3 regions of the Marinactinospora rubrisoli genome follow, and region 3 is predicted to be linked to each of the others. Evidence: predicted binding sites of a transcription regulator. Region 3 holds the regulator's gene; each other region holds the start of a gene.

Region 1 (7,281 bases), on a different contig from region 3:
ACCGCCGGGCTGCTGGCCCGCCGGTTGCGCGCCGGTGGCCTGGTGTGTCTGCTCGCCGACCGTGACCTCACCGCCCAGGGCGTCCCGGTGACCTTCTTCGGGGAGCCGGCCCGAATGCCGGCCGGGCCGGCCGCGTTGGCCGAGCGCACCGGCGCCGCGCTGCTGCCGGTGTCGCTGTGGTACGACGGCCCGCACTGGCGGATCCGGGTGCACGAGGAGATCCCGGTCCCCGACGCGCCGGACCGGCCCACCCGCGTCCGCGAGATGACCCAGCGGCTGGCCGAGGTGTTCGAGCAGGCCATCGCCGCGCACCCCGAGGACTGGCACATGCTGCAGCGCGTGTTCGACGCCGACGCGGAATCCCACCGTCCGGCGCCGTCCGCGGATAACTTGGGTTGACAGTCCCGGTGCCGGCCCCGCCGGGCCGAGGGCTGCTCCGGTGGTCCGGTCGTCTGGTCGAGTGTGCGGTGAGTCGATGCGTGTCGGTCTGGTCTGCCCCTACACCTGGGACGTCCCCGGAGGGGTGCAGCAGCACGTCGGCGACCTGGCCGAGGCGCTCATGGCGATGGGGCACGAGGTGTCGGTACTGACGCCCTGCGAGCCCGGCACCGAGCTGCCCGCCCACATCGTCCCGGCCGGTGGCGCCGTGCCGGTCCCGTACAACGGGTCGGTGGCCCGCCTGGCGTTCGGCTTCCGCGCCGCCGCCCGGGTCCGGCGCTGGATCCGCGACGGCGGGTTCGACGTGCTGCACGTGCACGAGCCCGCGGCGCCCAGCCTCTCCCTGCTGGCCTGCTGGGTCGCCGAGGGCCCCATCGTGGCGACCTTCCACACCTCCAACCCGCGCTCGCGGGCCATGTCGGCGTCGGCCGCCGCGCTGCGCACCGCGCTGGAGAAGATCAACGGCCGGATCGCGGTCTCGGAAGCGGCGCGCCGCACCCTCGTCGAGCACCTGGGCGGCGACGCGGTGCTCATCCCGAACGGCGTCGCCGTGCACCGGTTCGAGCACGCCGCGCCGCTGGACGGCTGGCCGGGCCCCGGCGGCGCCATTGGTTTCCTCGGCCGCATGGACGAGCCCCGCAAGGGCCTGCCGGTGCTGCTGAGCGCGTTCGGCCTGCTCGCCCGGCGGCGTCCCGGCCTGCGGCTGCTCGTCGCCGGTCCCGGCGACGGCGGGGAGGCGCTGGCCCGAGTCGACCCGGAACTGCGCTCCCGCGTGGTGCTGCTCGGCCGGGTCGACGAGGCCGACAAGGCGCGCGTCTACCGTTCCGTCGACGTCTTCTGCGCGCCCAACCTGGGCGGCGAGAGCTTCGGGATCGTGCTCACCGAAGCGATGTCGGCCGGGGCGCCGGTCCTGGCCAGTGACATCCCCGCGTTCCGCCACGTGCTGCGCGACGGCGCCGCCGGGGCGCTGTTCGACGCGGGCGACCCCGCGCACCTGGCGCACGCGGCCGGCGCGCTGCTCGACGACCCGGACCGCCGCGCCGAGCTGTCCGGCGCGGCCCGGTCCGCGGTGCGGCGCTACGACTGGCGTACGGTCGCCGCCGACGTCGTGCGGGTCTATGAGACGGTGGTGCCCACCGGAACCGACCACGCCCGGCCCGTCTCCGTCGGCCGCGCCGGCCTCCAGTAGGCGAGGAGAGAACCCCTGATGCTCGCCGACATCGTCTCCACCGTCACGACGGTGTTCGCGCTGCTGGTGCTGCTGTCCTTCTACGTCTCCTGGCGGGCCGGCCGGCTGGACCGGCTGCACACCCGGGTGGAGACGGCGCACGCAGCCCTCGACGCGGCGCTGCTGCGGCGCAGCGCGGTCGTGCTGGAGCTGGCCGCGGCCGGCGAGCTGGAGCCGGCCTCCCGGGTGCTGCTCGCCGACGCCGCCGGGCGGGCGCGGCGGGCCGAGGGGGCACGCGAGCGGGAACTGGCCGAGAGCGCCCTGTCACGGGCGCTGCGCGCGGTGGTCGGCCAGCCGGGCTTCCGGGAGGGGCTGGGCGCCGGCGCCGCGTCGGGGGGCGACGACCTGCTCGGCGAGGTCGCCGCCGCGGCCCGCCGGGTGCACATCGCGCGCCGGTTCTACAACGACGCGGTCGCGGCCACCCGCGAGGCCCGCGCCGGCCGGCTGGTCCGGACGCTGCGGCTGGCCGGCCGCGCGCCGCTGCCGGACTTCTTCGAGATCGATGACGAACCGCCCGACGTCGATGGGGCCGGCGGGCCGGCGTGAGGGGGAGCGGCCGCACCCGCCGGGCGGCTCCGGCCTCGACACACTGGAAAGTCTCCTGTCTGTCTTATGCCGACATGTCATGAAAGTGGGTTTCGCGGAGGTTTTACCATGGAGAGAGCGCAGGAACGGCCACCCGGCCGGCGCGATGTCCAGATTCATCCTCCGCGCATCCGTGTCCGTTCAGAACTTGGAGTCCGCAACCGTGGCCAACACCGCTGAGAACTCGACCGAGAGCACGGTCGGCACCACCCGTGTCAAGCGCGGCATGGCCGAACAGCTCAAGAACGGTGTGATCATGGACGTGGTCACGCCCGAGCAGGCGAAGATCGCCGAGGACGCCGGCGCCGTCGCCGTCATGGCCCTGGAGCGGGTGCCCGCCGACATCCGCCGCGACGGCGGTGTGGCGCGCATGTCCGACCCCGACATGATCGACGGCATCATCGAGGCCGTCTCCATCCCGGTCATGGCCAAGGCGCGCATCGGCCACTTCGTCGAGGCCCAGGTGCTGCAGGCCCTGGGCGTCGACTTCATCGACGAGTCCGAGGTCCTCACCCCCGCCGACGAGGCCTACCACATCGACAAGTGGGCGTTCACCGTCCCCTTCGTCTGCGGTGCGACCAACCTCGGCGAGGCGCTGCGGAGGATCGGCGAGGGTGCCGCCATGATCCGGTCCAAGGGCGAGGCCGGTACCGGCAACGTCGTCGAGGCCACCCGGCACATGCGGCAGATCCGCGGCGAGATCCGCCGGCTGGGCACCCTTGACGAAGCGGAGCTGTTCGGCGCGGCCAAGGAGCTGCGTGCCCCCTACGAGGTCGTCAAGGAGGTGGCCAGGCTCGGCAAGCTGCCGGTGCCGCTGTTCTCCGCCGGCGGTGTCGCCACCCCGGCCGACGCCGCGCTGATGCGCCAGCTCGGCGCCGAGAGCGTCTTCGTCGGCTCCGGCATCTTCAAGTCCGGCGACCCGGCCAAGCGCGCCGACGCGATCGTGCAGGCCACCCTGCACTACAACGACCCCGAGGTCATCGCCAAGGTGTCCCGCGGCCTCGGCGAGGCCATGGTCGGCATCAACCTGGACGAGCTCGACGAGAGCCAGCGCTACGCCGGCCGCGGCTGGTAGCCGGCGGCCGGTGCCGCGTCCGGTGCGTTCCGCCGCGCCGGACGCGCGGTGCCCCGTCCGCGAACGTCTAGGGTGAGGAACGCGGTCCGCCGGGCGGCGGACCGCGTTCTCCCGCGGCCAACACAAGTGAGGTTGCCCCGTGTCCGCCAGTCCCACCATCGGCGTGCTCGCCCTGCAGGGCGACGTCGCCGAGCACCAGCGCGTCCTGGACGGGCTCGGCGCGCGCAGCGTCGCGGTGCTGCGCGCCGAGCAGCTCGACCGCGTCGACGGGCTGGTCATCCCCGGCGGCGAGTCGACCACCATGTCCAAGCTCGCGGTGCGTTACGACCTGATGGAGCCGCTGCGCAAGCACGTCCGCTCCGGCCTGCCGGCCTACGGCACGTGCGCCGGAATGATCATGCTCGCCGACCGCATCCTCGACGGCATCACCGGGCAGCAGACCGTCGGCGGCATCGACATGACGGTGCGCCGCAACGCCTTCGGGCGGCAGACGGAGTCCTTCGAGGCGCGGGTCGCCGTCGAGGGCGTGACCGGCGGACCGTTCGACGCGGTCTTCATCCGCGCACCCTGGGTGGAGTCCGTGGGGCCCGATGTGGCGGTGCTCGGGCAGGTCCCGCGTGGAGAACGGGCCGGTAGGATCGTCGCGGTACGCCAGGGGAGCCTTCTGGCGACGTCGTTCCACCCCGAACTCACCGGGGACGCGCGCATCCACCGGCTCTTCGTCGACATGGTGAAAGGACACGCATGAGCGGCCACTCCAAGTGGGCCACCACCAAGCACAAGAAAGCCGTCATCGACGCCAAGCGCGGCAAGCTGTTCGCCAAGCTGATCAAGAACGTCGAGGTGGCCGCGCGCACGGGTGGCGGAGACCCCGAGGGCAACCCCACGCTGTACGACGCCATCCAGAAGGCACGTAAGAACTCCGTCCCGCTGGACAACATCGAGCGCGCCCGCAAGCGCGGCGCCGGTGAAGAGGCGGGCGGCGCCGACTGGCAGACCATCATGTACGAGGGCTACGGCCCGGGCGGCGTGGCGCTGCTGGTGGAGTGCCTGACCGACAACCGCAACCGCGCGGCCTCGGAGGTGCGGGTGGCCGTCACCCGCAACGGCGGCTCCATGGCCGACGCCGGATCGGTCTCCTACCTCTTCAACCGCAAGGGCGTCGTGATCGTGCCGAAGGAGGGCACCAGCGAGGACGACGTCATGCTGGCCGTCGCCGACGCCGGCGCCGAGGACGTCAACGACCTCGGCGAGGCGTTCGAGGTGATCTCCGAGGCCGGTGACCTCGTCGCGGTGCGCACCGCGCTACAGGAGGCCGGAATCGACTACGAGTCGGCCGAGACCAACTTCCTGCCCAGCCTGGAGGTGCCGGTCGACGAGGAGAACGCCAAGAAGGTGCTGCGCATCGTCGACGCCCTGGAGGACTCCGACGACGTGCAGAACGTCTTCACCAACGCCGACATCCCCGACGACATCATGGAGCGGATCGGCTGACGCCGACCGCACCGCGCCGGGCCCCGACCGCGCCGGCCGGACCGGTGCGCGGCGTCCGCCGCCGCGCGCACCGGTCCGGCCGGCGCGTCGCGTCTCGCCGGTGTCCGCCCGTTCGCGGCCGGGCGGGAGTGTCCGGATCCCCGGTGACACCGGCGACCGGTAGGCTCTGCGAACGGACGTTCGAGGCCGGAGCGGGACGGGAGAGCGCGCGTGCGGGTACTGGGGATCGACCCGGGGCTGACCCGGTGCGGGGTCGGAGTGGTGGACGGGTCGGTCGGGCGGCCGCTCACCCTGGTCGCGGCCGGCGCCGTGCGCACCCCCGCCGACCAGGAACTGCCCGACCGGCTGCTCGGCGTCGAGCGCGGCGTGCAGGAGTGGCTGGAGGAGTACCGCCCCGACGCCGTGGCCGTGGAGCGGGTGTTCGCCCAGCACAACCTCAGCACCGTCATGGGCACCGCCCAGGCCAGCGCCATCGCCATCGCCTGTGCCGCACGCCGCGGCCTGCCGGTGGCACTGCACACCCCCAGCGAGGTCAAGGCCGCCATCACGGGCAGCGGTCGCGCGGACAAGGCCCAGGTGGGCACCATGGTCGCCCGGCTGCTGAACCTGGACGGCCCGCCCCGGCCCGCCGACGCCGCCGACGCGGTGGCGCTGGCCATCTGCCACATCTGGCGGGGCGGCGCGCAGCAGCGCGTGGCCCGCGCCCAGCAGGAGTTCGCCCGTAAGGTCGAACTCGCCCGCCAGGCCCGCGGCCGGTGACCGCACGGCCCCCGCGCGCGGGCGGCGCGGCGGCAGTGGACGAACCGTCGACGAACGAGGAGCAGCAGTCGTGATCGCCTCCCTGAGCGGCAGGGTCGCCGCGCGCAGCGCCGGATCGGCCGTCATCGAGGTGGGCGGGGTCGGCATGACCGTGCAGTGCACCCCGGCGACGCTGTCGCGGCTGCGGGTGGGCGAGCCGGCGACCGTGGCCACCTCGCTGGTTGTCCGCGAGGACTCCCTCACCCTGTACGGGTTCGCCGACGCCGACGAGCGTGACGTCTTCGAACGGCTGCAGACGGCCGGCGGAGTCGGCCCGCGGCTCGCGCTGGCCATGCTCGCCGTGCACAGCCCGGACGCGCTGCGCCGCGCCGTGGCCACCGAGGACACCGGCGCGCTCACCCGGGTGCCGGGCATCGGGAAGAAGGGCGCGCAGCGCATCGTGCTGGAACTGCGCGACAAGCTCGGCCCCGCCGCCGGTGACCAGCCGGACCCGGCCCGGGAGGCGGCGCCCGCCCCGGCGGCCTGGCGGCCGCAGGTCGTGTCGGGGCTGGTCAACCTCGGCTGGTCCGGCCGCGACGCCGAGCGCGCGGCGGACGCCGTGGCGGCCGAGGCCGAGTCCGGCACGGCCGACGTCGCCGTCCTGCTCCGCAGCGCCCTGCGCAAGCTGAGCCGGGCCTAGGAGGACGACATGGCCGACCACACCGAGCACGCGGAACAGGACCGGGACATCGTCTCCCCCCAGGCCGACCCGGACGACCGGGCCGCCGAGGGAGCGCTGCGGCCGCGGTGGCTGGCGGACTTCGTCGGCCAGGAACGGGTCCGCGAGCAGCTGTCCCTCGTCCTGCACAGCGCCCAGCGCCGCGGACGCGCACCCGACCACGTGCTGATGTCCGGACCGCCCGGACTCGGCAAGACCACGCTGGCCATGATCATCGCCGCCGAGCTGGGCGCGCCGCTGCGCATCACCTCGGGGCCGGCCATCGAACGCTCCGGCGACCTCGCCGCGGTGCTCTCCACGCTGCACGAGGGCGAGGTGCTCTTCCTCGACGAGATCCACCGCATGGCGCGGCCCGCGGAGGAGATGCTGTACGTCGCCATGGAGGACTACCGGGTGGACGTGGTGGTCGGCAAGGGTCCGGGCGCCACCGCCATTCCGCTGGAGATCGCGCCGTTCACCCTGGTCGGCGCCACCACCCGGGCCGGACTGCTGCCCGCGCCGCTGCGGGACCGGTTCGGATTCGTCGCGCACATGGACTTCTACCGCGCCGACGAGCTGGAACGCATCGTGCGCCGCTCCGCGGAGCTGCTCGGTGCGAAGCTGGACGACGACGCCGCGGCCGAGATCGCCGGCCGCTCCCGTGGCACGCCGCGAATCGCCAACCGGCTGCTGCGCCGGGTCCGCGACTACGCCGAGGTGCGCGCCGACGGCCGGCTCACCCTGGCCACCGCCCGCGCCGCCCTGGAGCTGTACGAGGTGGACGAGCAGGGACTGGACCGGCTGGACCGGGCCGTGCTGCACGCCCTGCTGCGCCGGTTCCGCGGCGGTCCGGTCGGGCTGTCCACCCTCGCGGTCTCGGTGGGGGAGGAGCCCGAGACCGTCGAGGTGGTGGCCGAGCCCTTCCTCGTGCGCTCCGGCTTCGTCGCCCGCACACCCCGCGGGCGGGTGGCCACCCCCGAGGCGTGGCGGCACATGGGCATCGAG
Region 2 (7,281 bases), on a different contig from region 3:
CACCACGAGCGGCTTGCGACAGCGCTTTCCCCGCCGTCAGGGTGGTGCCCACCTCGGCGCCGGATGAGCGGCGCCGGGGCGGCACGGACCACGGTGGACGGCCGTGGCGGGACGGAAGGGGCGAAGCGCGGCATGCGAGCACGGGAGCGTCTGCTGGGCGCGGTGGCGGTCGGATCGTGTCTGGTCCTGGCGGGATGCGGTTCGGAGGGGGAGTCGGAGGAGTCGCCCGACGCCGCCGCCAGCGCGGAACCGGCGGCCGGTGGCTGGGAGGACGGCTTCCCCGAGGACGTCGAGGTGATCATCGAGCTGGACCAGCCGGCGGGTGCGCCGCAGCGGGAGGCCACCGACGCCTTCTTCCAGACCTACGCGGCGCTGTACCAGTCGGCGTACGGCGGCGGCGAGGACCGCGCGTTCATCGACACCTGGCTGCAGGACGACAGTCCGTCGGTGGAGTCGCTCAACCTGTTGCTCGACGAGTGGGCGGAGGCCGGGGCCGCCCCGGCCGGCAGCATCCGGCTCTACGACGGCCTGGTCGGCGCCTACTCCGCGGATCTGGTGCAGATCGACTTCTGTGTGGACCAGCGCTACCTGAAGCTCAAGGACCTGGAGAGCGGCGACGTCTCCGATCTGCCGAACTCGCCGGCGTCCGGCATCGCGACCGCGAACGCCATGTACGAGCTGAACGACGCCGGGGAGTGGGAGGCCGTGGCCTTCGGCTTCAGCGACGTGGGCGATGTCCCGACGAACGAGTGCGTGGCCGAGGACGGCGGCGGGGAGGAGCCCGAGGGCGAGGACTCCGGCGGCGACGGCGCCGCGGAGGACCAGGCCGACGCCTGACGCGGACCCGGCCGGCCCGCCGCCAGGACGCTCGGCCGTGCCGCACCTCCTGGTCCCAGAGGTGCCGCGGCCGGCTGTGCGGCCGCCGGTACTGCTCGGCGATGTCGTCCGGGTCGAAGGCCGTGCCCGGCGTGACGACCCCGCCCACGGCGACGGAGGCCGCGCGCCCGCCGGTCCGTACCATTCACCACGTTGACCGCCCATCCGTCCAGGTGCGTCCGCGCGGTCAGGTCGCCGGGAGCGCCGGGCCGGATCACCGCGGCGTTGTACACCACGACGTCCGGGATCCCGAGCTCGGCACCGGCCGCGGTCGCGGTGACGACCTGTACCCCCCAGAGCCGCGACGTCAGCGGCCACGCTCCCCACGCTCCGCTCGCTCCGGGCGAGGAGGGCGATCGGCACGCCCTCCCGCGCGAACCGGCGGGCGACGGAGCGGCCGATGCCCGGACCCGCTCCGATGACCAACGCTCGCGGCATGGCCGACTCCTCAAGTTCCCGCTCGATGGCGTCGAGGACAACGGGACGCTACGGCTTGACACGGGTGTGAAGGTCAAGCGCGGTGGGGGGAGGCCGGATGCGCGTCGGGGATCTGGCGGGTGAGACCGCGTGAGTCGGCGTCTGCTCCGTTACCGCGAGCATCGGGGCCCGCCGCGGTCGGCACGGCATGCCACGGCCAGCGTGAGCACACCGAAGCGGACGCCGAGACGGTGCGCCGCATCCGCTCCCTGCTCGCCGGGGTCGGCCGACGTCGGTGATCGCGCGGCTGCTGGATCAGCCTCCATGAGGAGCGCGCCCGGATGGCGCGGGAGGTCACGCGGCTGCAGGGGCCGCAGGACGCGCTCGACGACCTCCTCGCCGCGTCGCGCGCCGACCGCGCGGAGGGAGCGTGGATCCGCGTCGAAGGCGGTGACGGGCGGCGAAGGGGCCGCGGGCTCACGCCGACCGTGCCGGCCGGCCGGGCGAGCACCCGCCGGACCGGCCGGGATCGCGAAGCGTCAGTTCCAGAGGCGGCGCATCGTCCAGTTGTTCGTGGCCGTGTCGAGGCTGATGTCGGCGATGTTGGCCTGGCCGTGGTCGGACTCCGCCGCCACCCGGACCAGACGGACGTCGGTGCCGTTGCGGGCGCCGAACTCGGGGGTGTGCGGGGCGCTGTCCCAGGTGCCGATGATCCGGCGGACGCGATACATGTGGCCGCGCCAGGCGAAGAGCGCGGGGTGGCCGCCGGTGGTCGACCTGACGTCGATCCGTTCGTTGTAGAGACTCACAGGCCGGAATTATAGTCGAACATACGTTCGATGGCCAGCGTCGTTCACCGAGTCGGCCGTGCCGCCAGCCTAGGACGCGACCGCGGCGCCCTCTCGGCGTGTCGCTGAAGTCCGTCCGCTCCCGCCGCCGTGACCTGCGCTGACGCGGCCGATTACGCGAATCCTGCCGGGCGCGGCGTGTCGCGGGCGAGAGCCGGCGCGGCGTCCACCTCATTGCGAACACGGCGGCACGGGCCACGTCGGCCATCGGCCGGTGGCCGGTCCGGGTCGCGGTTGATGAGCAGGTGCCCGACGCCGTACGCGGCGGCTGTGGCTCGGCCGCGAGGACCGCCGGCACCGCCCCCTCGTCGTCGAACGGCGCGTCGATCAGCGGCGGCAGCTCCACGGGGCCGCCCCGGCCGGTCTCCTTGATCGCGGTGCGGATCTGATGCACCGGACGGTCGGTGGGCACCGTGAGCATCGGCCGGTGCGCGAGCGCGCCGATCTCCCGGCCGCCGCGCCGGACATCAGCCGGCCGGTGGATCCGCCAGGAGCACGCCACGATCGGCGGCGACGTCGAATCCCAGCACCGGACGGCAGTGGTCGCCTTCCGGGTCCATCAGTACCGGTCTGCCGAGCCGACGGCCGATGTCCCGCAGGAACCGGCAGAAGAGGTCGAGCCGGTCCGGTCCCTGAAGCTCCCGCAGATCCACGTCGAAGTCGATCTCCTCCGCCGCCTGGAAACGGAAGATCGCCAGGACGTCCGGCGACGGCCGGACCCGCAATTCGGCGCACTCGGCGTGGGCCGGGCGGGCGAACACCGCGTCCGCCCGGGGGACCGGCGGCACCGTCGCGCCCTCGGAGTACCGGCACTTCCAGGGGCGCTCCCCGACGAGATCGAGGAGGATCTGCAAGTCCGCCACCGAGGTGCGCGGGACCCGCGGATTCGGCAGCGGGCCCATGAGCCCGGGATCGACGTCATGCGCGACGTCGGTCCACAGCGGATCGGCCACCTCGCCATGGTGCCCGGTGGCCCGGCCCGAGACCACCCGTGGCGCAGGCCACGCCCGGCACCGACCGGGTGGTATGTCCGTTCCATTACGCTGAGGGAGATGTGTGGACCGGCGGCGCCGGAGCGGACCGGCACCGCCCGGAGCCGGACCGACGACCACCGCACGAGGGAGTACCGCATGGCTGACGAGACCGACCGGCGAGCCGCCTCCGCTTCGGACCTCGACTCCCTCTCGGTCCCCGACCGCCTGCTGACCGTCGCCACCCGGCTGTTCGCCGAGCGCGGGTTCGAGCGCACGTCGGTGCAGGAGCTCGTGGACGCGGCCGGGGTGACCAAGGGCGCGATGTACCACTACTTCAGCTCCAAGGAGGACCTGCTCTTCGCCGTCTACCAGCGGGTCCTCGCGATGCAGACGCGCCGCCTGGAGGGTTTCGCGACGGCCGAGGGGCCACTCCCCGAGCGGCTGCACGCCGCGGCGGCCGACGTCGTCCACACCACTGTGGACAACCTCGACGACACGGTGATCTTCTTCCGTTCGCTGCACATGCTCTCGGAGGAACGGAGCGGCGCCGTGCGCAGGCAGCGCCGCGAGTACCACGAGCGCTTTCGCGACATGATCCGGACCGGCCAGCGGCAGGGGGACTTCCGCACCGACATCCCCGCCGACCTGGTGGTGAACCACTTCTTCGGTGCCGTGCACCACCTGGGCATGTGGTACCGCCCCGACGGCGAACTGTCGGGGGCGGCCATCGGCGGCTACTACGCCGACCTGCTGCTGGCCGGCCTCCGGCCCGAGTCGCGGCCGGGCGGGAGCTGATCGGCGGGCCGGCCGCGGCCTGACTTCTCGGGCGGAGCATGCGCGCAGGGACGTCCGTCGTGCCCTGTTCGGCATGGTATTTCCCCGGACTTTGCCCCTTTTTTCGGAACTGTTGACGTCCCACCGCCCTCCCGGACGTTGCCGTACCCCCTCCCGTGCGCGATTTCTGGAAGGTGACAGCGTCCGGAAGCGGGGGAGCCGATTCATGACCGACACGGTGCGCCGAAGGCCCGGCACACTCGACCCGGAGCCGCCCGCCGCCCTAGGGCCCGAGGCGGAGACCCTGCTCGGGGCGGCGGTCGCCGGTCTGGTCCTCGCCGCGAGCCCGCTCCTGGTCGCGCCCGGCGGCGTTTCGCCCCCCGGCTTCGGCGACATGGGGCCGCTCCTCTTCGGCGCCGCCGCCGAGCAGCGGGTGCTGCCGCTGCTCGCCTTCCTCGCCGGTGCCGTCGGGACGCTCCTGGCGGACCACCGGGTCCGGCGTGGTGAGCGCGCCGTCGCCGTGTGGCTCGGCTCCCTGCGGCCCCTGGCGGTGCTCGCCGTCCTCGGCGCCCTGCACGGGCTGCTGCACCCGGGCGACGTGCTGTTCCCGCTCGTCGTGATCGCGGTGGTGGTGCTGTTCCCCGTGGCCTGGCTGCCCGGCTGGATCGTGCTGCTGGCCGGCGTGCTCGGCACCGTGCTCGGCGTCACGGTGATGGGCGGGCACTGGGTGATTCCGGGGATGCTGCTGCTCGGCATGGCCGCCGTCCGCCACCCGCCCGCCGCCTGGCCGCCGCGCGATGCGCGGGACCTGTGGGCGGTGCTGCTGATCGGATCCGGAGGCGCGACCGGCATGCTGCTCGGCTATGGGGTACATCCCGGCGGCCCCTACCAGACGCAGATCCAGAGCCTCACCGGCCTGCTCACCGCCGCCGCAGGCGCCGCGGCGGTGCTGCTGGTGCTGCGGCTGCCGCTGGTCGGCGCGGCGCTCGCGTGGGTGCTGCGCCCCCTCGGGCGGATGCCGGTGACCTGCTACCTGACCGCGACGCCCGCGGTGGCCCTGCTGGGCCGGTCCGTGGTGCCGCCGGACGCGGGCCCGCACCCGGTGGTCACCGTCGCGGTCACCGTCCTCGTCGCGCAGTTGTGCTGGGGCCGGTGGTGGCTGGCGCGGCACGAGGAGGGGCCGGTCGAGGGGTACTGCCGGCGGCTGACCGACCGGAGGACGGTCCGCACCGGTGCGGTGCGGCCGCGGACCGCGGGCGCGGCCGACGGCGGCGACTGGTCCCTTCGGCCGGCCGTGCACCCCACGGCGCGGTCGCGGAAAACCCGTTGCCTGTGACCGGCTGCGCGGGGTTCACTGTCGAGGCGGACCACGGTCCGTCCCGTTTCCCTGCCAAGAGAGGTGGCCTATGGCCCGGCGTGCTCCGAGCGTACTTCGCGTCTTCGTCGAAGGGCCGGATCTCTGACCAGCACGGACCGGTCCTCCACGGAGACGGCGGGGAGCGCTCACGCGTTCGGCTCACCCGCCTCTCACGCAAGGAGCACCCTACGTGTCCCGACGCGATTCCCGTTCCCGCGCCCATCGGCGCCCGGAATCGTTCCGCTGCCTCAACTGCCGGCTGGACGTGCCGCTGACCGCTCTCGGAACGGCGCACCGTAACCACTGCCCGAACTGCCTGTGGAGCCGGCATGTCGACGAGCGGGTCCCCGGTGACCGCGCTTCGGAGTGCGCGGCACGGATGGAACCCGTCTCGATCGCCGTCCGCAGTGACGGCGAGTGGTCGATCGTCCACCGGTGCACCGGATGCGGCGCGCTGAACGTCAACCGGATCGCCGGCGACGACAATCCGCTGCCGTTGCTCCGGCTGGCCGTTCGGCCGCTGGCCAATCCGCCGTTCCCGCTGGAACGGCTCGCCGCCTGGTAGCGGCGCCGGGTGGTGCTCCGGGCTCCGGCCCGTGGGCACCACCCCGCGCGTCCGGCCGGAAGGCCGGACGGGGCCCGCCGGACCTCGCCGCCCCCGCCGTGCTCAATCGCGCCGCAGGAACTCCACCAGCCCGGCCGTGACCCCGTCGGCGGCGCGGTCCCGCCACGCCTCGTCGGTGAGACGTTCCGCGTCGTCCGGGTCGCCCATGTTGCCGACCTCCAGGAACACCTTGGGGACCGTCGACTTGTTCAGACCGCCCAGGTCCGTGCGGACGTCGATGCCGTCGTCGCCCGCGTAGCCGGCCGGCGGCTGGCCGGCGTGCTCCGCGAAGTGGTCGCGGACCGCCTCGGCGAGCCGCATCGACGGTTCCACGATCTCCTCGGTGTAGCCGGGCACCTCGCCGGGCGCGATGACGTGGAAGCCGCGGTGCCCTGCGGGCGCGCCGTCGGCGTGCAGGGAGATGGCGGCATCCGCCTCGGCGTCGTTGCCGATCTCGGCGCGCTCGTCGACGCACGGCCCCACACCGGAGTCGTCGGTGCGGGTGAGGACCACCCGGGCCCCCTCGGTCTCCAGCCGGTCCTGAACACGCCGCGCCAGGTCCCAGGTGAACGCGTGCTCCGGGTAGCCGTCGGCCGTCTCGGCCCCCACGGTGTCGCAGGCCTTGCTCCCGGGTCCGGCGGGGACCTGGCGGTTGATCTCTTCGGACGCGTCGGCGTTCCCCCCGTTGTGGCCGGGATCGACGACGACCGTCAGCCCGGCGAGCGGCCCGGTGGGCGGCGCGTCGTCGGCCTGGGGGGACCGGGCGTCGTCACCGGGCGCGTCCGGTCCGGGGAGCGGCAGCGTGGCCGTGGCGCCCGGGACGGGGACGCCACCGAGGGAACCGGCGCATCCGGTGGCCAGCAGCACGACCGTCGCCATGGCGAACAGGCCGGCGCTCCGGGGGCGCCCCGGGCGGTCGGGGTCGTGGCCGCGCGTCATGTGGATGGCTCCCCCAAATAGGTCGGCCGGCGGAGGGACGGGTCGCCCCACAACCTACGGCACGCGCGCCGGTCATGACATTGCGGCAGGTGGGCCTGGTGCGGCGCGTGATGCCGGAAAGACCCGGAACTTCGGCGGTGTGGGGAAAGCCGCGGAATGCCGGAAGCGGTGAGTGGGAACAACCTGAGGCGGAGACGCGTCATATCTCAAAACGCGGCCCCCGTCCCATCGACACATGCCGAGGTGAAGAGAATGCGCAAGTCCAACCGCGTGGCCGCCGGCGCCGCGGCCTGGAAGGTCGTGCAGGACAGCAGCAAGCCCGGTCGGCCCGGTATCTGGGAGCGCGCGGCCGCGGTCCCCCGGCTGCTCGGCGCGCGTCTGCGCGGGCGTTACACGCAACTGTCGGCGTCCAAGGTCGCGCTGTTCGCCCTGGCGGCCGTCTACATCCTTTCGCCGATCGACCTCGTCCCCGAGTTCTTCGCCCCGATCCTC
Region 3 (7,281 bases):
CGCCGGACATCAGCGCCGAGGAGCTGGAGCGCCTGGCGCTGGCCTCGGAGAAGGTTCAGGGGTTCATCGGCGACCGGACGATCCGCAAGGTCGTCGTCCGCGAGCCCAAGCTGGTCAACATCGTGGTGGCCTGAGCGCCGGTGCGCGGGGCCGGGACCGGTACGGTCCCGGCCCTTCGGCGCTCCGGTCCCGGAGAACGGCGAGGAACATATGACCCAGACGTTCGGGGAATGGCGGCTGGACCGGCGCGCGCGGATCGCGGTCGCGGCCGGCGGGGTCGTCGTGCTCTCCGCGGCCGCGATCACGGCCGGAGTCCTGTGGGGCGCCCGTGGTCCGGCCACCGGCGCCGGGCCGGACGACGCCTACGCCACCGCGCCCGCGTGTGAGGTGGTCGCGGACGAGCTGCTCGCGTCGGTGGCCCCGTCCGCCACCCTGGAGGCCGCGGAGCGGGGACCGCTCGTCGACGCCGGCGGCAACTCCTGCGTGTGGACGTCGGTGGACCACGCCGCGGCCGACGGCGTGCCGCCGCGTTCGGTCCAGATCGCCTTCCAGGCGCACTTCACCGACAAGGCCGGCGACATCACGGGAGCACAGGCGGCCGCCACCCGGCTGGCGGAGCTGGCGCCGGTGAACGAACTGGACGGGGCGGCCCCGGTGCCGGCCTTGGGCGAGGACGCGCTGGTGTGGCACTCCACGGCCGACGCCGACGCCGCCGAACTGGCCTTCCGCCGCGACAACCTGGTGGTGCGCGTCTGGTACGGCGGCGCGGACCTGGTCTTCGACGACGCCCGGGCCGGAGCCGTGGCGGTGGCGGAGGGCGTGGCCGCCGCCATCTGACCGCGCGGGGCGGCCCGGACCCCGGTCGCGTCGCGGTGCGCCCGTCACCGGTTCGTTACGGCCTCGTGGGAACGTACCGCACCCGGGGGACGTCCTACCGGGCGTGAACCTGTGACCGTCCGTGACAGCGCACCCGTGCGGAGCGGCGGTTCCGGCGGTCCGCCCGCACCCGTCCGGGCGGGCCGGCGGCCCTTCCCGGACGTGCGCCCGGCACGCCTGTGACCTCTGCTACGGGTGCGGCGGGCACGGTGTCAATCAGGTAACCGACGCCCGTTTTGGGGCGAGATGAGATGTGCGGACTAGTAACGTAGCTCTGCTGGTCAGCCTGAAGTTTGCTTGGCAGGAAAGGGGACTCGCTGATGGCCCAGCCACCTTACGGTGGTCCTCCTCCGGGGCCACCTGGGGGACCGTCCGGACCGTCGGGGCCGTACGGCGGACCGCCGACCGGGCCGCAGCCCGGTCAGCCGACCGGACCCCAGGGACCTTACGGTCCGCCACAGCCCGGCCCCTATGGTCCCCCTGGGTACGGTCCGCAGCCGGGTCCGGGCATGCCGGGCCCGGGTGCCCCCTACGGAGAGAACCCCTACCTCGGTCAGACCCCTCCGAAGAGCAACCGCGGCTGCGCGGTCGGCGCGATCGTCGGCGTCGTCGTGCTGGTGGTGCTGCTCATCGCCGGAGGCATCGGCGCCTACCTGTGGCTGGGCAGCGGTGAGGACTACACCGCGACCCCCGACTGCTCGGTCGCGGAGAACGAGGCGCTGAACGCCCTGCTGCCCGGGTACCAGACGCAGGCCGCGCAGGCCATCGACACCGGCGGCCAGGACTGGTGGGACGGCTACCAGTGCTCCTGGATCACCTCCAGCGACTCCTCCGGCATGCCGGCGACCGCCTCGATGCTGCTGATGCGCAACCAGAACCGGCCCGGCACCACGGGGGCGGAGGAGACCGCCTCCGACCTCGCCACCCAGTCCGAGGGGTACACCACCACCCCCGTCGAGAATCTCGGCGACGAGGCCGCCTCCTGGTACGACACCGAGTACGAGCTCGGCTGCGTCGGCGTCCGGCTGTCGAACATCTTCCTGTCGACCTGCTACGACGCCGCGACCGACTACTCCTACTCGTCGTCGATCTCGGAATCCGAGGCGATCGCGGGCGCCGAGCAGCTGGCGCGCGCCACCGTCGCGCAGATCGAGGGCACCCGGAGCTGACCCGGCGGCGGGCGGTCGTCGGACCACCCGCGCCCTGACGGCGAACCGGTGCGATGGCGCCCTCCCCCCTAGGGGGAGGGCGCCATCGCCGTTCCCGGGCACCGGCGCCGGGCCGCGTACGGCGGGCGCGGCCCGGTCACCACACGGTGCCGAGGAACTCTTCGAGGGCGGGCGCCGCGTCCGGCGCGAATGGGCGCTCGGCGTCGAGCGCGGTGGCGCCGGGGGAGTCGTCGTACCGGCGGAACACGTGGTCGGCTCCGGGCAGGTCCACGCGTTCGCCGTCGGGGAGCCCGGTCATCAGCCGGTCGACCTCCGCCGCGGTGACCTGGGCGTCGGCCGTGCCCCACAGCACGAGCGTGCGGGTGCCGTCGGGGAGGTCGCGCGCCAGGTCCACCGGGTCCATGGCGTCGATCCGGCGCAGGAACGCCGAGGTGGCCGGCCCGAACAGCGGAGCGAGTTCCGGCGCGAGATCGTCGGGCAGCGGCCGGCCGGCGCGCAGCCGGGCGATGGCGAGCCGGGTGTCGGACAGCACGGTGGTGGCCGCGGCGGCGTCGAGTGCGCCGGAACCCTCGCCGTCGCGTACCTGCTCGGTGACCTGCCGGTCCAGCAGGTCCAGGTAGCGGGCGCCCACGGGGGCGGCGAGAACGAGCGCGGCGGGAGGGGGACCGGAGACCACCTGTGGCGCGCGCAGGGCGAACAGGCTGCCCTCGCTGTGCCCGAGGACCAGGATCCGCTCGGGATCCACCTCCGGCTGGTCCAGGAGTTCGGCGTATGCGGCGGCCATCTGGTCCTCGAAGACGTCGTAGCCGACGGGCTCGGCCGCCTCACGGCCGCCGAGGCCGGTCTCGCCGGACCCGAGCTTGTCGTACCGCAGGGAGGCGACACCGGCCGCGGCGAGCACCCGGGCGAAGTTGGCGTTGGTGTCGGCGTCCGGCCGTGCGGGGCTGTTGCCGTCGCGGTCGGTGGGGCCGCTGCCCGAGATGATGAGTGCGCCCGGCACCGGTCCGCTCGTTCCCGGTGGCAGGGCGACGGTGCCGTGCACGGTGTCACCGGCGCCGTCGAAGGTGACGGAGCGTTCCACGGGGGTGGTGCCGGGGGAGGCGGAGGGAGCCGTGGCCGGCGGCTCGGGGGCGGCGGGCGGGCCGCAGGCGGTGGCCAGCACCAGGGCGCCGCCGGTCAGGAGGGCGCAGCCGCCGCGCACGGCGGCACGGAGGGGCGAGGAGGACATGCCCTTACCGTAGAGCCCGGCCGGTGCCGGTCCGTCCCGGTGTGACGGGTATGGCGGTGGCGGTCCGCTCGGTCACCGTTGGATCCCGATTCCATCGCGTGACGGTGACAGGGCCCGTGATCGGGGTAAAGATCACGGGCCCGTTTCGAACCGAGGCGAAGTCGTTACACCTTGCGCAGCACGGCGACGACCTTGCCGAGGATGGTGGCCTCGTCGCCGCTGATGGGCTCGTAGTCGGGGTTGCGCGGCAGCAGCCAGACGTGGTCGCCGTCCCGCCGGAAGGTCTTCACCGTGGCCTCGTCGCCGAGCAGCGCCGCGACGATGTCGCCGTTGTTGGCTTCGGGCTGCTGGCGGACCACGACCAGGTCACCGTCGGTGATGGCGGCCTCGATCATCGAGTCGCCGACGACGGTGAGCATGAACAGCCGCCCCTCGCCCACGAGCTGCTTGGGCAGCGTGAGGACGTCCTCGACGGCCTCCTCCGCGAGGATCGGGCCGCCCGCGGCGATCCGGCCGATGACCGGGACGTCGGTCGCGCGGCCGGGCTCGGCGGAGTGATCCTCGTCGAGTTCGTCCCAGGACCGCACCGGCGGCTGTCCCGGAATGCGAATTTCGACCGCTCGTGGGCGATTCTGGTCGCGGTGGAGATAGCCCTTGCGTTGCAACACCTTCAATTGGTGCGCGACACTGGAGGGGCTGGACAACCCCACCGCATCACCGATCTCGCGGATGGACGGTGGGTATCCGCGTTGCCGCACGTAGCGGTGGATGACGTTCAGGACGCTCTGCTGGCGGGCCGTGAGTTTCGGAGCCGAGTCCGACGGTGCCACAGGCTCCTGCGCGGCTCTGGTCCGCGTGGACGAGGATCGGAGCCCGGTGACGGCCTTCCCACTGGCGTGCGGTTCCTGCGCTCCGTGGTTTTCCTCCGGCACGGCCGGCCTCCTCGGCGGTCGGTGTTCTCGGTGTGGGTTGTCGGCGGCTGGCGTCGGTGACGGCGTAACGAGGGAGTCTCGAAGCGATGTCGCATCGACGGCAGTGTCGGCATACCGCGGTGAAACATGTCCAACATTAGTGTGCGGACAAGGCAATATCAAACAAACGTTCGAGATGGTGCTGAAAAAATCAGCGAGATGCGGTATTAGTCGAACGTCAGTTCTAGTCGAACGGGCGTTCGAAGGTGGGGAGCATGTCCGAACCCGCAATACCGCTCTCAATGGGCCGGCCCGGGAGGGGGCCGGTGGCGCGCGCCGTCCGGCCGGCGCCGGTGCCAGAATCGATCGCCACTGCGGATCCGCCGACCCGTATCGAGGTCGGCGACCGGTCCGCCGGGATCTTCGAAGGGCGAGGAGAAGACGTGAGTATTGAGAGCAGCGGCGGTACGGCCGTCGTGGTCCCCCAGGCTCTCGCTGGACTTCCCGACCTCCATTCCTCCGTCCCACCGGGACGCGGCACCCGTCTCACCCGGCGGGGCCGGGTGGTCCTGCTCTCGGCGCTCGGTCTCGTCGGCACAGCCGGATTCTCGCTCCTGGTACTGACAACCGTGGCGCTCGGCGCCTCCACGGCCGGCGCCTCCGACTCTCTGATGCTGCGGCCCGCGCCCGACACCGTGGTGGTCCACGACGGCGACACGCTGTGGGAGATCGCCGAGCGGACCCGCCCCGGCGACGATCCGCGCCGCACCGTGCTGGAGATCGTCGAGCTCAACCGGCTCTCCGACCTCGCGCTGGAGCCGGGGCAGGAGCTCGTGCTTCCCAAGCCCTGACCGGTGCCCGGCGCGGGCCGGTGCGGACATCCGGCGCGGCCGGTGTGTCCGCCCCGGTCCGCGCCGCCGCGTCTGGCAGCCTGTGCTCCGTTCCCCGTGGCGCGTCCCGTGCGATGAGTGGCGTTGCGCACTCCGGCCGCCTCCGATGGGTCCCGTGGCGTCCCGAACCGCCGGAAACACCGGCGGTTCCGGCGCTTTCGGGCTCCGGCGGCGCCGTCCCCCCGCCGGTGCGGCGACTTGCGGCCCGGGTGCGGCGCCCGTAAGTTGACCACAACATCTAGTGCCTGCTGAGGAACAAGTCGCCTAGAGATTGTGCTTTAGTAGGTATCAGACCTTTTCGGGGCGTCGCCCTGGAGAGCCGTGGAACACCAGACGCCGACACGGACACCGCCCCTCGGGAGCGCGTTCCGTGCGGGTGCGGGAGGCATCGGCGATGCGGATGTGGGGGGAGGCGTGCCGGCATGCACTGTCCGTTCTGCCGCCATCCTGACACCCGGGTGATCGACAGCCGGTCCACCGACGACGGCGCCGCGATCCGCCGCCGCCGGTCCTGCCCGGCCTGCGGCCGCCGCTTCACCACCCAGGAGACCGTGCTGCTCATGGTGGCCAAGCGGTCCGGGGTCACCGAGCCGTTCTCCCGGGGCAAGATCATCGCCGGGGTGCGGCGCGCCTGCCAGGGGCGGCCGGTCACCGAGGACGCGCTCGCCAAGCTCGGCCAGCAGGTCGAGGAGGAGATCCGCGGGCGCGGGCTCGCCGAGGTGCCGGCCCACGAGATCGGGCTCGCCATTCTGGGCCCGCTGCGCGAACTCGACGAGGTGACCTACCTCCACTTCGCGTCGGTGTACCGCGGGTTCGAGTCCCTGACGGACTTCGAGAACGAGATCGCGATGCTGCGGGCCGATCGGGCCAGAGCCGGTGCCACCCGGCAGGCCGGAAAACCGGCGGCGGAGTAACCGGACCACGCGGTCACGCGCCCCGCGCACGGGGACCGCGCCGGCCGCCGGAAGCCCGGGCCGGCCGGCGCGGCAATTGGGTATGTGCCATATATCAGGGGGAGTGGAGAATGACGGAGACCACGAGCGGCTCGTCGACGCGCAAGGGCAGGGGGCAGCCCCAGCGCAAGGGGCTGAAGATCCAGCGTGTCTTCACCACGCCGGGCACCCACCCCTATGACGAGGTCGAGTGGGAGCGCCGTGACGTCGTCATGACCAACTGGCGGGACGGGTCGGTCAACTTCGAGCAGCGCGGCGTGGAGTTCCCGGCCGCCTGGTCGATGAACGCCACCCAGATCGTCGCCAGCAAGTACTTCCGTGGCGCCCTCGGCACCCCCGAGCGCGAGTGGAGCCTCAAGCAGCTCGTCGACCGCGTGGCCGGCATGTACACCAGGACCGGGCGCGAGCACGGCTACTTCGCCGGTGACGAGGACGCCGAGATCTTCGACCACGAGCTGAAGTACGCGCTCGTGCATCAGCTGTTCAGCTTCAACTCGCCCGTGTGGTTCAACGTCGGCACCGCCTCCAGCCAGCAGGTGTCCGCCTGCTTCATCCTGTCCGTGGACGACACCATGGAGTCGATCCTGGACTGGTACAAGGAGGAGGGGATCATCTTCAAGGGCGGCTCCGGCGCCGGCGTGAACCTCTCCCGGCTGCGCTCCAGCAAGGAGCTGCTCTCCTCCGGCGGCACCGCCTCGGGCCCGGTCTCCTTCATGCGCGGCGCCGACGCCTCGGCCGGCACCATCAAGTCCGGCGGGGCCACCCGCCGTGCCGCCAAGATGGTCGTGCTCGACGTCGACCACCCCGACATCGAGGAGTTCATCGAGACCAAGGCCCGGGAGGAGCACAAGATCCGCGCGCTGCGCGACGCCGGGTTCGACGTCGACCTCGGCGGCGCCGACATCGTCAGCGTGCAGTACCAGAACGCCAACAACTCCGTCCGGGTGTCCGACGCCTTCATGCGCGCCGTCGACACCGGATCCGACTTCGGGCTCACCTCCCGCACCACCGGCGAGGTCATCGCCACCGTCGACGCCCGGAAGCTGTTCCACAGCATGGCCCGGGCCGCCTGGGAGTGCGCCGACCCCGGCCTGCAGTACGACGACACCATCAACGACTGGCACACCACTCCCGAGAGCGGCCGCATCTCGGCGAGCAACCCCTGCTCGGAGTACGTCCACCTGGACAATTCCTCCTGCAACCTGGCGTCCATCAACCTGCTGAAGTTCCTGCGGGACGACGACACCTTCGACA

What was found. Region 3 encodes LexA, which represses DNA repair genes until DNA is damaged. Its sites were predicted from a motif close to TCGAACANNTGTTCGA; they were not measured.
Region 1: the regulator LexA is predicted to act here: its motif matches at 4,989-5,004, upstream of ruvC (crossover junction endodeoxyribonuclease RuvC).
Region 2: the regulator LexA is predicted to act here: its motif matches at 2,118-2,133, upstream of ACFQRF_RS01280 (DUF6504 family protein).

What each region holds. Positions count from the first base shown of each region.
Region 1 covers NZ_JBHTBH010000018.1:1,356-8,636, forward strand. The annotation lists gene ACFQRF_RS26250 (phosphatidylinositol mannoside acyltransferase) at 1-399, shown strand, start outside; gene ACFQRF_RS26255 (glycosyltransferase family 4 protein) at 476-1,627, shown strand; gene ACFQRF_RS26260 (hypothetical protein) at 1,646-2,212, shown strand; gene pdxS (pyridoxal 5'-phosphate synthase lyase subunit PdxS) at 2,358-3,326, shown strand; gene pdxT (pyridoxal 5'-phosphate synthase glutaminase subunit PdxT) at 3,466-4,074, shown strand; gene ACFQRF_RS26275 (YebC/PmpR family DNA-binding transcriptional regulator) at 4,071-4,820, shown strand; gene ruvC (crossover junction endodeoxyribonuclease RuvC) at 5,031-5,579, shown strand; gene ruvA (Holliday junction branch migration protein RuvA) at 5,650-6,258, shown strand; gene ruvB (Holliday junction branch migration DNA helicase RuvB) at 6,268-7,281, shown strand, end outside.
Region 2 covers NZ_JBHTBH010000001.1:277,683-284,963, forward strand. The annotation lists gene ACFQRF_RS01275 (hypothetical protein) at 133-837, shown strand; gene ACFQRF_RS01280 (DUF6504 family protein) at 1,833-2,102, opposite strand; gene ACFQRF_RS01285 (hypothetical protein) at 2,609-3,094, opposite strand; gene ACFQRF_RS01290 (TetR/AcrR family transcriptional regulator) at 3,272-3,910, shown strand; gene ACFQRF_RS01295 (DUF418 domain-containing protein) at 4,116-5,225, shown strand; gene ACFQRF_RS01300 (RNHCP domain-containing protein) at 5,437-5,811, shown strand; gene ACFQRF_RS01305 (N-acetylmuramoyl-L-alanine amidase) at 5,914-6,789, opposite strand; gene ACFQRF_RS01310 (YkvA family protein) at 7,042-7,281, shown strand, end outside.
Region 3 covers NZ_JBHTBH010000010.1:65,748-73,028, forward strand. The annotation lists gene leuS (leucine--tRNA ligase) at 1-134, shown strand, start outside; gene ACFQRF_RS20245 (hypothetical protein) at 211-837, shown strand; gene ACFQRF_RS20250 (hypothetical protein) at 1,386-2,045, shown strand; gene ACFQRF_RS20255 (alpha/beta hydrolase family protein) at 2,182-3,273, opposite strand; gene lexA (transcriptional repressor LexA) at 3,438-4,103, opposite strand; gene ACFQRF_RS20265 (LysM peptidoglycan-binding domain-containing protein) at 4,628-5,035, shown strand; gene nrdR (transcriptional regulator NrdR) at 5,497-5,988, shown strand; gene ACFQRF_RS20275 (vitamin B12-dependent ribonucleotide reductase) at 6,099-7,281, shown strand, end outside.